Regions from separate parts of the Rhodoferax sp. GW822-FHT04A08 genome, predicted to be linked through region 1. Evidence: predicted binding sites of a transcription regulator. Region 1 holds the regulator's gene; each other region holds the start of a gene.
The links. Region 1 encodes FNR, which switches genes on or off when oxygen is low (the NO sensors DNR and NnrR bind a similar motif). Its sites were predicted from a motif close to TTGATNNNNATCAA; they were not measured.
Positions count from the first base shown of each region.

Region 1 (3,277 bases):
ATCTTGGAGAACTTGGCGCGGGTACGGTCAGTTTGCAGGTAGCGGTCAAACACCATGGCCACGGCACGCACGAAGAACCAGCCCTTGGCGGTGACCTGGATCGCACTTTCCTCCAGCACCACCAAACCTTGGTCCACCAGCGTACGCAGGACTTCCAACTCCTTGGCAAAGTAGCTGTTGAACTCGATCAGGTAGGCCAGCTCAATCGATTCATATTGAACCTGCCCCTGGCACATAAGCGCCATGATGACGGCTCGACGCACCAGATCGTCCCGGGTCAAGGCCAACCCGCGAACAATGGGAAAGCGCCGCTGGTCCAGGGCGTCGTAATACTCTTCCAGCGTCTTGGCATTCTGGCTGTAGGTAGCGCCGATTCGCCCAATGCTCGATACACCCAGGGCGATCAGATCGCAATCGGGCTGCGTGCTGTAGCCCTGGAAGTTGCGATGCAAACGTCCCTGGCGCTTAGCCACGGCCAGCGCGTCGTCCGGCAAGGCGAAATGGTCCATGCCCACATAGACGTAGCCGGCCTCCATCAGTGCGGCCATGGAACGCGACAGCATGGAAATCTTGGAGCCGCCGCTCGGTATCTCGGCAATGTTGATGCGGCGCTGCGGTTTGAAGCGTTCCGGCAGATGGGCGTAGGCGTACAAAGCGATGCGATCCGGACGCAGCTCGATGATCTGGGCAATGGTCCGCTCAATCGACTCAGGGCTTTGCTTGGGCAGGCCGTAGATGAGATCTACATTGATGGATTCAAACCCACGGCTGCGCGCATCTGCCACCAAGGAGAAGACCTGCTCGGCTGGCTGCACACGGTGCACGGCCTTCTGGACCGCAGGGTCAAAATCCTGCACGCCGAAGCTCAGGCGGTTGAAGCCCAGCTCGGCCAGGGTATCCAGCCGCTTGGCATCGATGGTGCGGGGATCTATTTCAATGGAATATTCCCCACCGGGGACAAAGGTGAAATTGCGCTTGAGCATCGCCATGACGGCGCGAAGCTCATCGTCGCTCAGAAAGGTGGGGCTGCCTCCGCCCAGGTGCAACTGACTTACGGACTGTGCAGTTCCAATCAACTGGGTATGCAAAGCCACCTCTTTTTCCAGGTAGGTCAGGTATTCGGCAGCCTTTTCGTGGTGCTTGGTGATGATCTTGTTGCATGCGCAGTAATAGCACAGCGACTCGCAGAATGGGATATGTATGTAAAGCGAAAGCGGCAACGCCAAAGCAGCAGGCCCGCTGCGGCGTTGTGTCAGTGCCTGAGAATAATCTTCTGCATTGAAGGCCTCAACGAAGCGGTCGGCGGTAGGATACGAGGTGTAGCGCGGGCCGGAAACGTCGTATTGGCGCAGCAAGTCTTCGGTGACGGGGGATACGACAGAATTCATAGGTACTCCAGGACATATCCCCGACAATGTGCCTGAAGATGCAAACAGATAGTTTGATGTGAATCAAGGTCTCGAATACATGACATTTCGAAATTTAGGTTCATAATTGATTTGGATCAGGTGAGATAAGGAAGAACACATGAACGCATATCTACCGGATGAAGCCCATCCCGCGATTTCCATCAGGCCGGCGGGCAACGTGGTTGAAATGAGTGCCCACGGCATCAAGGTCGCTTGTTCCAACTGCAATCTGCGTGAACTGTGTATGCCCTTGGGGCTGACCCCTTCCGAATTGGAGCGTATTGACGAAGTGGTGGGCAGTCGCCGCAAAGTCAAGCGCGGCGCCACACTGTTTCGCAATGGCGAGAGATTCACCAGCCTGTATGCGATCCGCACAGGTTTCTTCAAGACCTGCGTTGCCTCCGAAGATGGCCGCGACCAAGTGACGGGTTTTCAGATGGCAGGCGAAATTGTTGGCCTGGACGGCATCGTCCAGGAGCACCACACCTGCGACGCCGTAGCACTGGAAGACGCAGAAGTGTGCGTCATGCCGTTTGAGAAAATCGAGGAACTGTCGCGCGAGGTTTCAGCACTGCAGCGCCACGTGCACAAAATTCTGAGCCGGGAAATCGTGCGCGAAAATGGCGTGATGCTTCTGCTCGGAAGTATGCGCGCTGAAGAACGCCTGGCGGCGTTCCTGCTCAACCTGGTGCAGCGTCTGCACGCTCGCGGATTCTCTCAATCGGAGCTGGTCCTGCGCATGACGCGTGAAGAAATTGGCAGCTACCTGGGCCTCAAGCTGGAGACGGTCAGCCGCACCTTCTCCAAGTTCGTCGAAGAAAACATCGTCGAGGTCAAACAACGCCACGTCCGCATTCTGAACACGGACGCGCTGCGTGAAATCGTCAACCCGAAGGTTTGCAGCTAAGTAGCGTTCAGGGGGCGTCCACGGGCTTGGGGACGCCAGTAGCTGCGTGATTTCTTGCAGCCATCGCAGGTGCGGCACTGGACGGTGTACCACCTAGCGTCTTGTTGATTTCCAGTCCCTTCTGGTAGTAGTTTTCATCCGTTACAGGATCTGGTCGGCTGATGGCCAGATACAGCGTGATAAAACTTGCCACAACAACGATGGCAGGACCTGCCACAACCATCCATACGTGACCGAACTTCCACCATGGTTGGGCTTCTGGTGCATTGGCGAGCTGACTCATATCGGTTCCTTGCATTCAATACTTGAAAGAGAAAACCCCGGCAGGACTTCGAGTCAGGACTCGAAACACTGCCAGGGTAGAAGCTGCTACTGAGTCGACTTACTGCTGAGCAGTGCCCAGGTTGGACAGACCCCAGACATAAGAAGCCACAACATGGATCTGCTCAGGACTGAGCTTATTTTCCTGGGCGGGCATGATGTTGGTCTTGCCGTTGGTGATCATGTTGATGATGGCCTGCTCACCAAAACCGTGCAACCAGATGTTGTCGGTCAGGTTGGCAGAGCCCACCGCTTGCATACCCTTACCGTCTGGGCCGTGGCATGCAGCGCACACACCGAACTTTTCCTTGCCCAGGTTGGCACGCACGGAGTCGTGCGGGCTGCCAGACAGGCTCAGCACATAGTTGGCAACATTCTTGACGTCGTCAGAAGTGCCCACTGCGGCTGCCATCGAAGGCATGTTGCCAACACGGCCCTTGGTGATGGTTTCCACGATTTTCTCGGGTGTGCCACCATGGAGCCAATCATTGTCAGTCAGGTTGGGGAAGCCCTTGCCGCCACGCGCATCGGAGCCATGGCACTGCGAGCAGTTGTTCATGAACAGACGCTCACCAATGGCATGTGCCTGAGGATCCTTGGCAACGTCTTCCACCTTCATGGCCATGAACTTGGCGTAGAT
Region 1 covers NZ_JBXAMW010000001.1:768,592-771,868, reverse strand. The annotation lists gene hemN (oxygen-independent coproporphyrinogen III oxidase) at 1-1,388, opposite strand, end outside; gene fnr (fumarate/nitrate reduction transcriptional regulator Fnr) at 1,597-2,316, shown strand; gene AC1RMF_RS03600 (FixH family protein) at 2,324-2,599, opposite strand; gene ccoP (cytochrome-c oxidase, cbb3-type subunit III) at 2,699-3,277, opposite strand, start outside.

Region 2 (3,277 bases), on a different contig from region 1:
CAGACAGACGCTGGAGTTTTTGCCTGGTTTTGCGATGTCTGATGGAAATTGTACGGTCAGGGGCAGATTGCGCACGACGCAATTAACGCCCCTTCACGCGCTTATTCAAGCATTTACCAGGAGGCGCTTCCGACGAACTTGATCCTATCAAGACGTCAGCACTCACCAGGCGAGCTAACAGGTCTCACGTTGCTTACACATGTGGCCTAGAGGCAACCCGTTGGGATGCACGACATGCTTACCGTCACGCAGATTCAGCTGGCGTTCCATGAGGCTGCATTTAGAAGTGCTCACCAGATTCGATTTTACAATTCGTGCCCCATTAAGGTATTGCCAAAGTATGATAAATGGTTCATGATTCTTCCGGGCCGTAAAAAGCCCCACGTCTCCTTCCCTGACGTGCGCCATAGCCATATGGATTTGACCCAGCCCAAAGGCTGGGTTTCTTTTTGGCAACTAACCTTAAATTTGTTTTTCGTTGTGAAAGCCAACCGGTGCATGGATATCGCCTTTGGTAAATTTGAGCTCCAGACCTACTGGGGTAGGGCTGAAATCATCGGAGGTTTGAAGCCCATGAGAACCGTGGGCAATGGCGTAAAAAAGATTCGAATTTAGGAGGCATTCAGTGCGTTGCGTATGCTGCCAACTTTGCAGATGCCGTCTATGTGCTTCATCGTTTTCAAAAGAAAACAGTGAAGACCAGTAAGGCTGATTTGGACTTGGTCTCTAAGCATTGCCATGATTTATTGAAGGCGCTTGGTCTATAAGCAATCAACAATATGCCAATGTCTAGGATTGCCATCGAAGACACCCAGGAAGAAGCGAAAAACCTCAGGCTGCGTTCGGTTCTGACCTCGCCCTGAGTTGAATTCGGGCTTAAATCAGAACGATCATCTGTCCGGGTTTTGGCCTAGTGTGCCCCTCCTTCTATTACATTTCGGCCAAATTGCAGTTACCTTGAAAACCTAGTAGATCCATCACTTAGTCTTCCTTGCCATCAAGGTGTCTCGGAATCTCATGTCCGATTTAAGAATGTGAAACAGCCACCAATTCCAAATAAAATCGGCAACCTCTTGCTTCTTTAGATGACGGCACATTGCTGCCTCAAGATAAAGCGTCAGTGTGCGAATAAATTCTAGGTGACTACTCTTCTGTGCTTCAATTTCTGGATAGTGATTTTTCTCCAGCACAGTTTCCTCCAAATTGAAATGCTTTAGCGCATACTGCATCAGATCATTGAGGACCGCATGAAAGTGCTCGTCGCCCTGAATTCCTTCCGCACATTCTCTGGCACGCGCGCACAATTGAAGAAACGTCCGGTTCTGTATATCTAACTCGACGTTCCCAACGCAGTATTCTGGTTTCCAAGTAAAGTCTAATTCCATTTGTTTTAGTGGATGGAATCACCCTCTTTCAATACATTTTACTGTAATCGTACAGTGCATCACTGTCTACCTTTATCTGAATTTTACGGCAACACTTAAACGTTTTCATGCGTAAGATCGCCCCATATATAACCAGAAAATACAATCGCGTGCAAAGGAGTTATTGTATTCAGTTGAAAAGTCGTGAGTCAAATCAAAAATTGAATTCCGATTGAAATCAACGTTGAATTTTGATGAGGAAGCCGCCGCTTGGGCTAGCCAGGCGTTATAGCCGCTGTGTGACCGTTATAGGTAATGGCAAATGTTTCCAAAGGGAGATGTGCCAACGGTGGATATGCTGCTGCACTGACACTGTAGCCCATATGCCCATGGCAGCATTCCTCAGACGAATTAAACGCAGGACAACTGCGCGAAATGGTAACGCGATTGATGCGGCAACAGCGCCACAGGAATATGCATTCATCGGCGTACTCAAAATTTAAGTTGCTTGCACAGTAATATCCCTCTGAATTATGCTTTCTATTGAACTCGCAGCTTTGCTGACTGACAGAGATGGGCCTACCTCTGTCATACTGAGGTGGCCTCTTCTTGTAGCATTCAAGACGAGCGTGCATGGTCAGGCAAATACAGGGGAGAGCAGATATGCGTATCTCGCAGCAAGTCTTTACAGCCGAAAGTCTGCAGCAACTTAAGTTCGACAATTTTTCCAAAGACCATTCCAATCAACTTGTTCTGATTTTTGGAAGCCCGAACTTGTTGCGGGACAGGGCCAATTTCCGAGACATTCGCCATGCGTTCCCTAAGGGATTAATTGTAGGTTGCTCCACCGCCGGCGAAATACATGACACCAATGTGAGTGACGACACCTTGGTGGTGACGGTGGTGGACTTTGAGCACACCTGGCTGCATATGTCCAAGGTGGAAATTGTTGAGCCTCCCGCCAGCTTTTCGGCGGGACTGGCGCTGGCTGCCTCTTTGCCAGCGGAAGAATTGGTGCATGTACTGGTGTTTTCGGACGGATTGAGAGTCAACGGAACCGCTTTGGTGCTGGGTATGAAGAACAAGCTACCGGCGCATGTCGAGATAACCGGTGGCCTGTCCGCCGACGGCGCCGACTTTTTAGAGACTCTGGTTTGTGCAAATGATGTGCCGACCGAAGGCCTGATTGTTGCGGTTGGCCTGTACGGCTCCAGGATCAAGGTTGGTTACGGTTCGCTAGGTGGTTGGGACCCTTTTGGCCCTGAGCGCGAGATTACCCGCTCCGAGGGAAATGTACTGTTTGACTTGGATGGCAAACCAGCGTTGGACCTGTACAAGCTTTATCTGGGTGAGCAAGCAGCTGGACTGCCGGCAACCGGATTGTTGTTCCCGCTTTCCCTGCGTTACCCCAATCACAACGGGGGCAGTGTTTCGGCCTCAAGCGGTGTCGTCCGCACCATTCTCGCCATTAACGAGGCCGACAGAAGTATGACTTTCGCAGGCGACATGCCGATGGGGGGCCATGTGCGCCTGATGAAGGCCAATTTTGAACGCCTGATTGACGGCGCGTGTGGCGCGGCCAAGATCAGCGCGGCACCCATGCAGCATGAATCCGCACAATTGGCCCTGCTCATCAGCTGCGTTGGTCGCAAGCTGGTGCTCAAGCAACGTGTCGAGGAGGAGGTTGAGGGGGTACGCGACGTACTAGGTATCAACACCGTTTTGGCGGGATATTATTCCTACGGCGAGATTTCCCCGCATAAGCTCGGAGAGTCGTGCGAGCTACACAACCAAACCATGACCATCACTACGTTCATTGAATCCTGAATGCTGCATCCTCTACTTCAACGTCAAATCAAGCGGCTCTATGGCAAGAGGGAGGATCTTTCGGTTGGTATGACTGCGCTTTTCGA
Region 2 covers NZ_JBXAMW010000024.1:26,719-29,995, forward strand. The annotation lists gene AC1RMF_RS24865 (hypothetical protein) at 235-615, shown strand; gene AC1RMF_RS24870 (hypothetical protein) at 666-767, shown strand; gene AC1RMF_RS24875 (bacteriohemerythrin) at 978-1,385, opposite strand; gene AC1RMF_RS24880 (FIST signal transduction protein) at 2,028-3,191, shown strand; gene AC1RMF_RS24885 (EAL domain-containing protein) at 3,192-3,277, shown strand, end outside.
Region 2: AC1RMF_RS24875 (bacteriohemerythrin) is a predicted target of FNR. The motif match lies at 1,569-1,582, and genes of this name have one in related genera.

Region 3 (3,277 bases), on a different contig from region 1:
TCTGCGGCTCGGCCAGTTCGGCCTGCGCGGGGCGCGCCAGCCAGCCGTTCAAGCGGGCACGCGCCTGGCGCAATTCGCTTTGCATGCCAATCAGCTCGCTCTTCATGGCGGTCTGCTCGGTCTGGGCGCGTATGGCGTCCTGTTGGGGAGCCAGGCCGGCGGCGTAGCGCACCTGGGCCATCTGCTCCAAGGTCTGCATCAACCCCAGGATCTCCTGGCTCAGGCGCTGGCTGCGGCTCAGAAAGTAGAGCTGGGCATAGGCCAGCTTGATGCGCGAGGCCAGATCCACCCACACGCCCTGCGCCGCAGTCTGCGCACCCTGTGCCGTGTAGTGGGCCTGTGCACTCTTGAGCTCACGCGTGCCGAACCAGGGCAGTTCCTGCGACAGGGTGTAGCGCGTGCTGCCCACGTCGGACGGCCACAGCGTGGGGTTTTGCGCGCCCATGCGGGTGACGTCCTGCAGCTCCAGCTTGAAGCGCGGGTCGGGCAGCGCATCCGCCTGCGCCACACGCTCCTGTGCGGCATCCGCCTCATGGCGCATGGTGGCCAGCTCCGGGTTGTTCTGCCGCGCAATCTCCAGCAGCGACTCCACCGTGGCGCCGGGCGGATTGGCATCAGACTGCGCGGCGGCGCCAGCCACGACCAGCGCGGCCGCCGTGGCGACGACCGCGCGCAGCAATGGCTGCTTCACTTGGCGTGCTCCAGTGCTTCGATGACCATCTGGTCACCCTGCATCTGCACGGTAAAGCGCACCGCATCTCCAGGCTTGAAGCCTTTGAGCTGCGCCGCATCGCGGACTTTGTAGGGCATGGTCATGCCCTCCATGCCCATGCTCTTGATGGCTTCGTGCTTGAGGGTGACCTGCGCTTTTTCGGGCGCGATCTTGGTGACTTCTCCCCGCACCCACTCGGGTGCAGACCATACGGACGTGGCGCACAGCAGCGCCAGCGAAACAATCCAGCGATTCATGAAAAAACTCCTGACTTGATGGGTCTTGGCGACCCGAACCACGCGTGCCGCAGATTGCGGACGCACCTAGGGCGTGGAAGTCAGGAAATGGGTGGCTTGGCGTAGCGCGCGGGTTCGGCGCTCTCGAAGGTGCCTGGGAAGCGCACCGGTACTGCGTGGGGAATTGGTTTCAAGGCCATCGCAGGGGCCTCATCCAACGCCGCCAAAGGCATGCAGATATCGCAGGATTGGCAGCCCGCGTGCTGCTTGGCGTCTTGGTCCTGATCGCCATGGAGCGCGGCCGCCATCTGCATATGCAGTGCACAGTCTTCGCTCATGCCAGTCTGCTGCTGCATGCTGACAACAGCTGCTGGCGCATCCATGTCCATCACCATGCGCTGCGCCGTCCAGCCGCGCAACGGCAGCAAGGCGATCAGAAACAGGATGAGCAGGCGTGACATGGCCGGATGATAACGCCTGCAATTGCAAAACCCTTGACCAAAAGCAAAGACCGGTCACGGCAAAGCGCTAGCCTCGCGGCTTCGGATCAGAAAACCAATTTCCCTTTATGGATGCAGACGTCATCATTGTGGGTGCTGGCCCGGCCGGCCTGTGCCTGGCCAAGTCGCTCAGCGGGCGCAAACTCAAGATTCTGCTGATCGAGCAGCAAGACCGCGAAGCGCTGGAGGCGCCCATTTTTGACGGGCGGGAAATCGCACTCACCCAGCGCTCCGCCACGTTGCTCAAAGGGCTGGGCTTGTGGGACCTGATGGACGGCAAGGACATCGCACCGCTCAAGGACGCCAAGGTCATTGACGGACCGAATATCTTCTCCATGACGATTGGCCACGAGCTGGGCAAAGGAACAGAGCTGGGCTGGCTGGTGTCCAACCACCTGATACGGCGCGCCGCCTGGCAAGGCATGCAGCATGCTGCCAATGCCAACAAGGACATCACCCTACTCACCGGAGCAAAGGTCAGCGACGTACGCACTTCCGCCAGCGAAGCCACCGTCACCCTGGCCAGCGGCGAGGTGCTGCGCAGCAAGCTGGTGGTGGCAGCCGACAGCCGGTTCTCCAGCACGCGGCGCATGATGGGCATTGCCGCCCATATGCACGACTTCGGCAAGAACATGCTGGTCTGCGCCATGACCTTCGAGAAGCCGCACGACTTTGCCGCCTGGGAATGGTTTGGCTATGGCCAGACGTTGGCGCTGCTGCCCATGAACCCGCATCCAGAGACGGGCAAGCACCGTGCGTCGGTGGTGATCACGCTGGCCAGCCACGCCATCGATGCGCTCATGCGCATGGAGCCCGAAGCATTCAATGCGGCGGTGGCCCAACGCTTTGGCAACCGGCTGGGCGCCATGCAACTGTGCAGCACCCGCCACAACTACCCGCTGGTAGCCGTGTACCCCCAACGGCTGGTGGCACAGCGCTTTGCCACCGTGGGGGACGCGGCGGTGGGCATGCATCCGGTGACCGCACACGGATTCAATTTCGGCCTGCTCAGCGTGGACGCGTTGACACGGGAAATCGCCACCGCATTGCACACGCGCGGCGATATTGGCGGCACCAGCCTGCTGCAGCGCTACGAGGGCCGCCAGAAGCGCGCCACCTTGCCCCTGTTCTGGATGACACGTCTGATCGTGGAGATCTATACCCGTGAATCCATGGCGGCCAAACTGGCGCGCCAACTGCTGCTGCGCGTGAGCGACAAGGTCACGCCGTTCAAGCGTTCCATCGCCCAGTCGCTTTCGGGAACCTGACGCCTTGATGGAGTAATCTTGACGGCTTGAAGGGGGAAACAAGCCGTCATGGAACGATTCCGGAACTATTACGAAATCCTGGGTCTTACGCGTGCAGCCACCGAGATGGAGATCGCGCAGGCCTACAGGGCACGGTTGCAAAAACTGCAATCCGACCCAGGGGTGGACAGCGCAGGGTCCCTGGCAGAACAACTCAAATTGCTGGACGAGGCGTATCGCACACTGACCCATCCGGCGAGCAAGAAGAAGCACGATGAGCAAGTTGCCTGGCAGGCAACCAAACGCGATCTGGACGCGGAAGAAGCACGGCGGCTGGCCTGGCGGCTCAAGGAGGAGCAGGCGATGGCCGAACATGCAGCCAAAACGGCCCGGGAAGCCAGCGAAGCTGCCGCCATTGCTGCCGAATTGAAAGCAGCAGAAGAAGCGCAGCGCCAGGAGGAGCAGGCGCGCATTGAGGCGTTGGCCGCGGCACGTTTTCGGCCACTCGCCGCCCGGCAGGCAACGGGCGGAACTGATTTTGCGGATACCCAGCCGCAAGAGGATTTGTCTGCGGCACCCCAG
Region 3 covers NZ_JBXAMW010000010.1:56,238-59,514, reverse strand. The annotation lists gene AC1RMF_RS18395 (TolC family protein) at 1-691, opposite strand, end outside; gene AC1RMF_RS18390 (copper-binding protein) at 688-969, opposite strand; gene AC1RMF_RS18385 (hypothetical protein) at 1,050-1,409, opposite strand; gene ubiM (5-demethoxyubiquinol-8 5-hydroxylase UbiM) at 1,517-2,716, shown strand; gene AC1RMF_RS18375 (J domain-containing protein) at 2,765-3,277, shown strand, end outside.
Region 3: ubiM (5-demethoxyubiquinol-8 5-hydroxylase UbiM) is a predicted target of FNR. The motif match lies at 1,443-1,456, and genes of this name have one in related genera.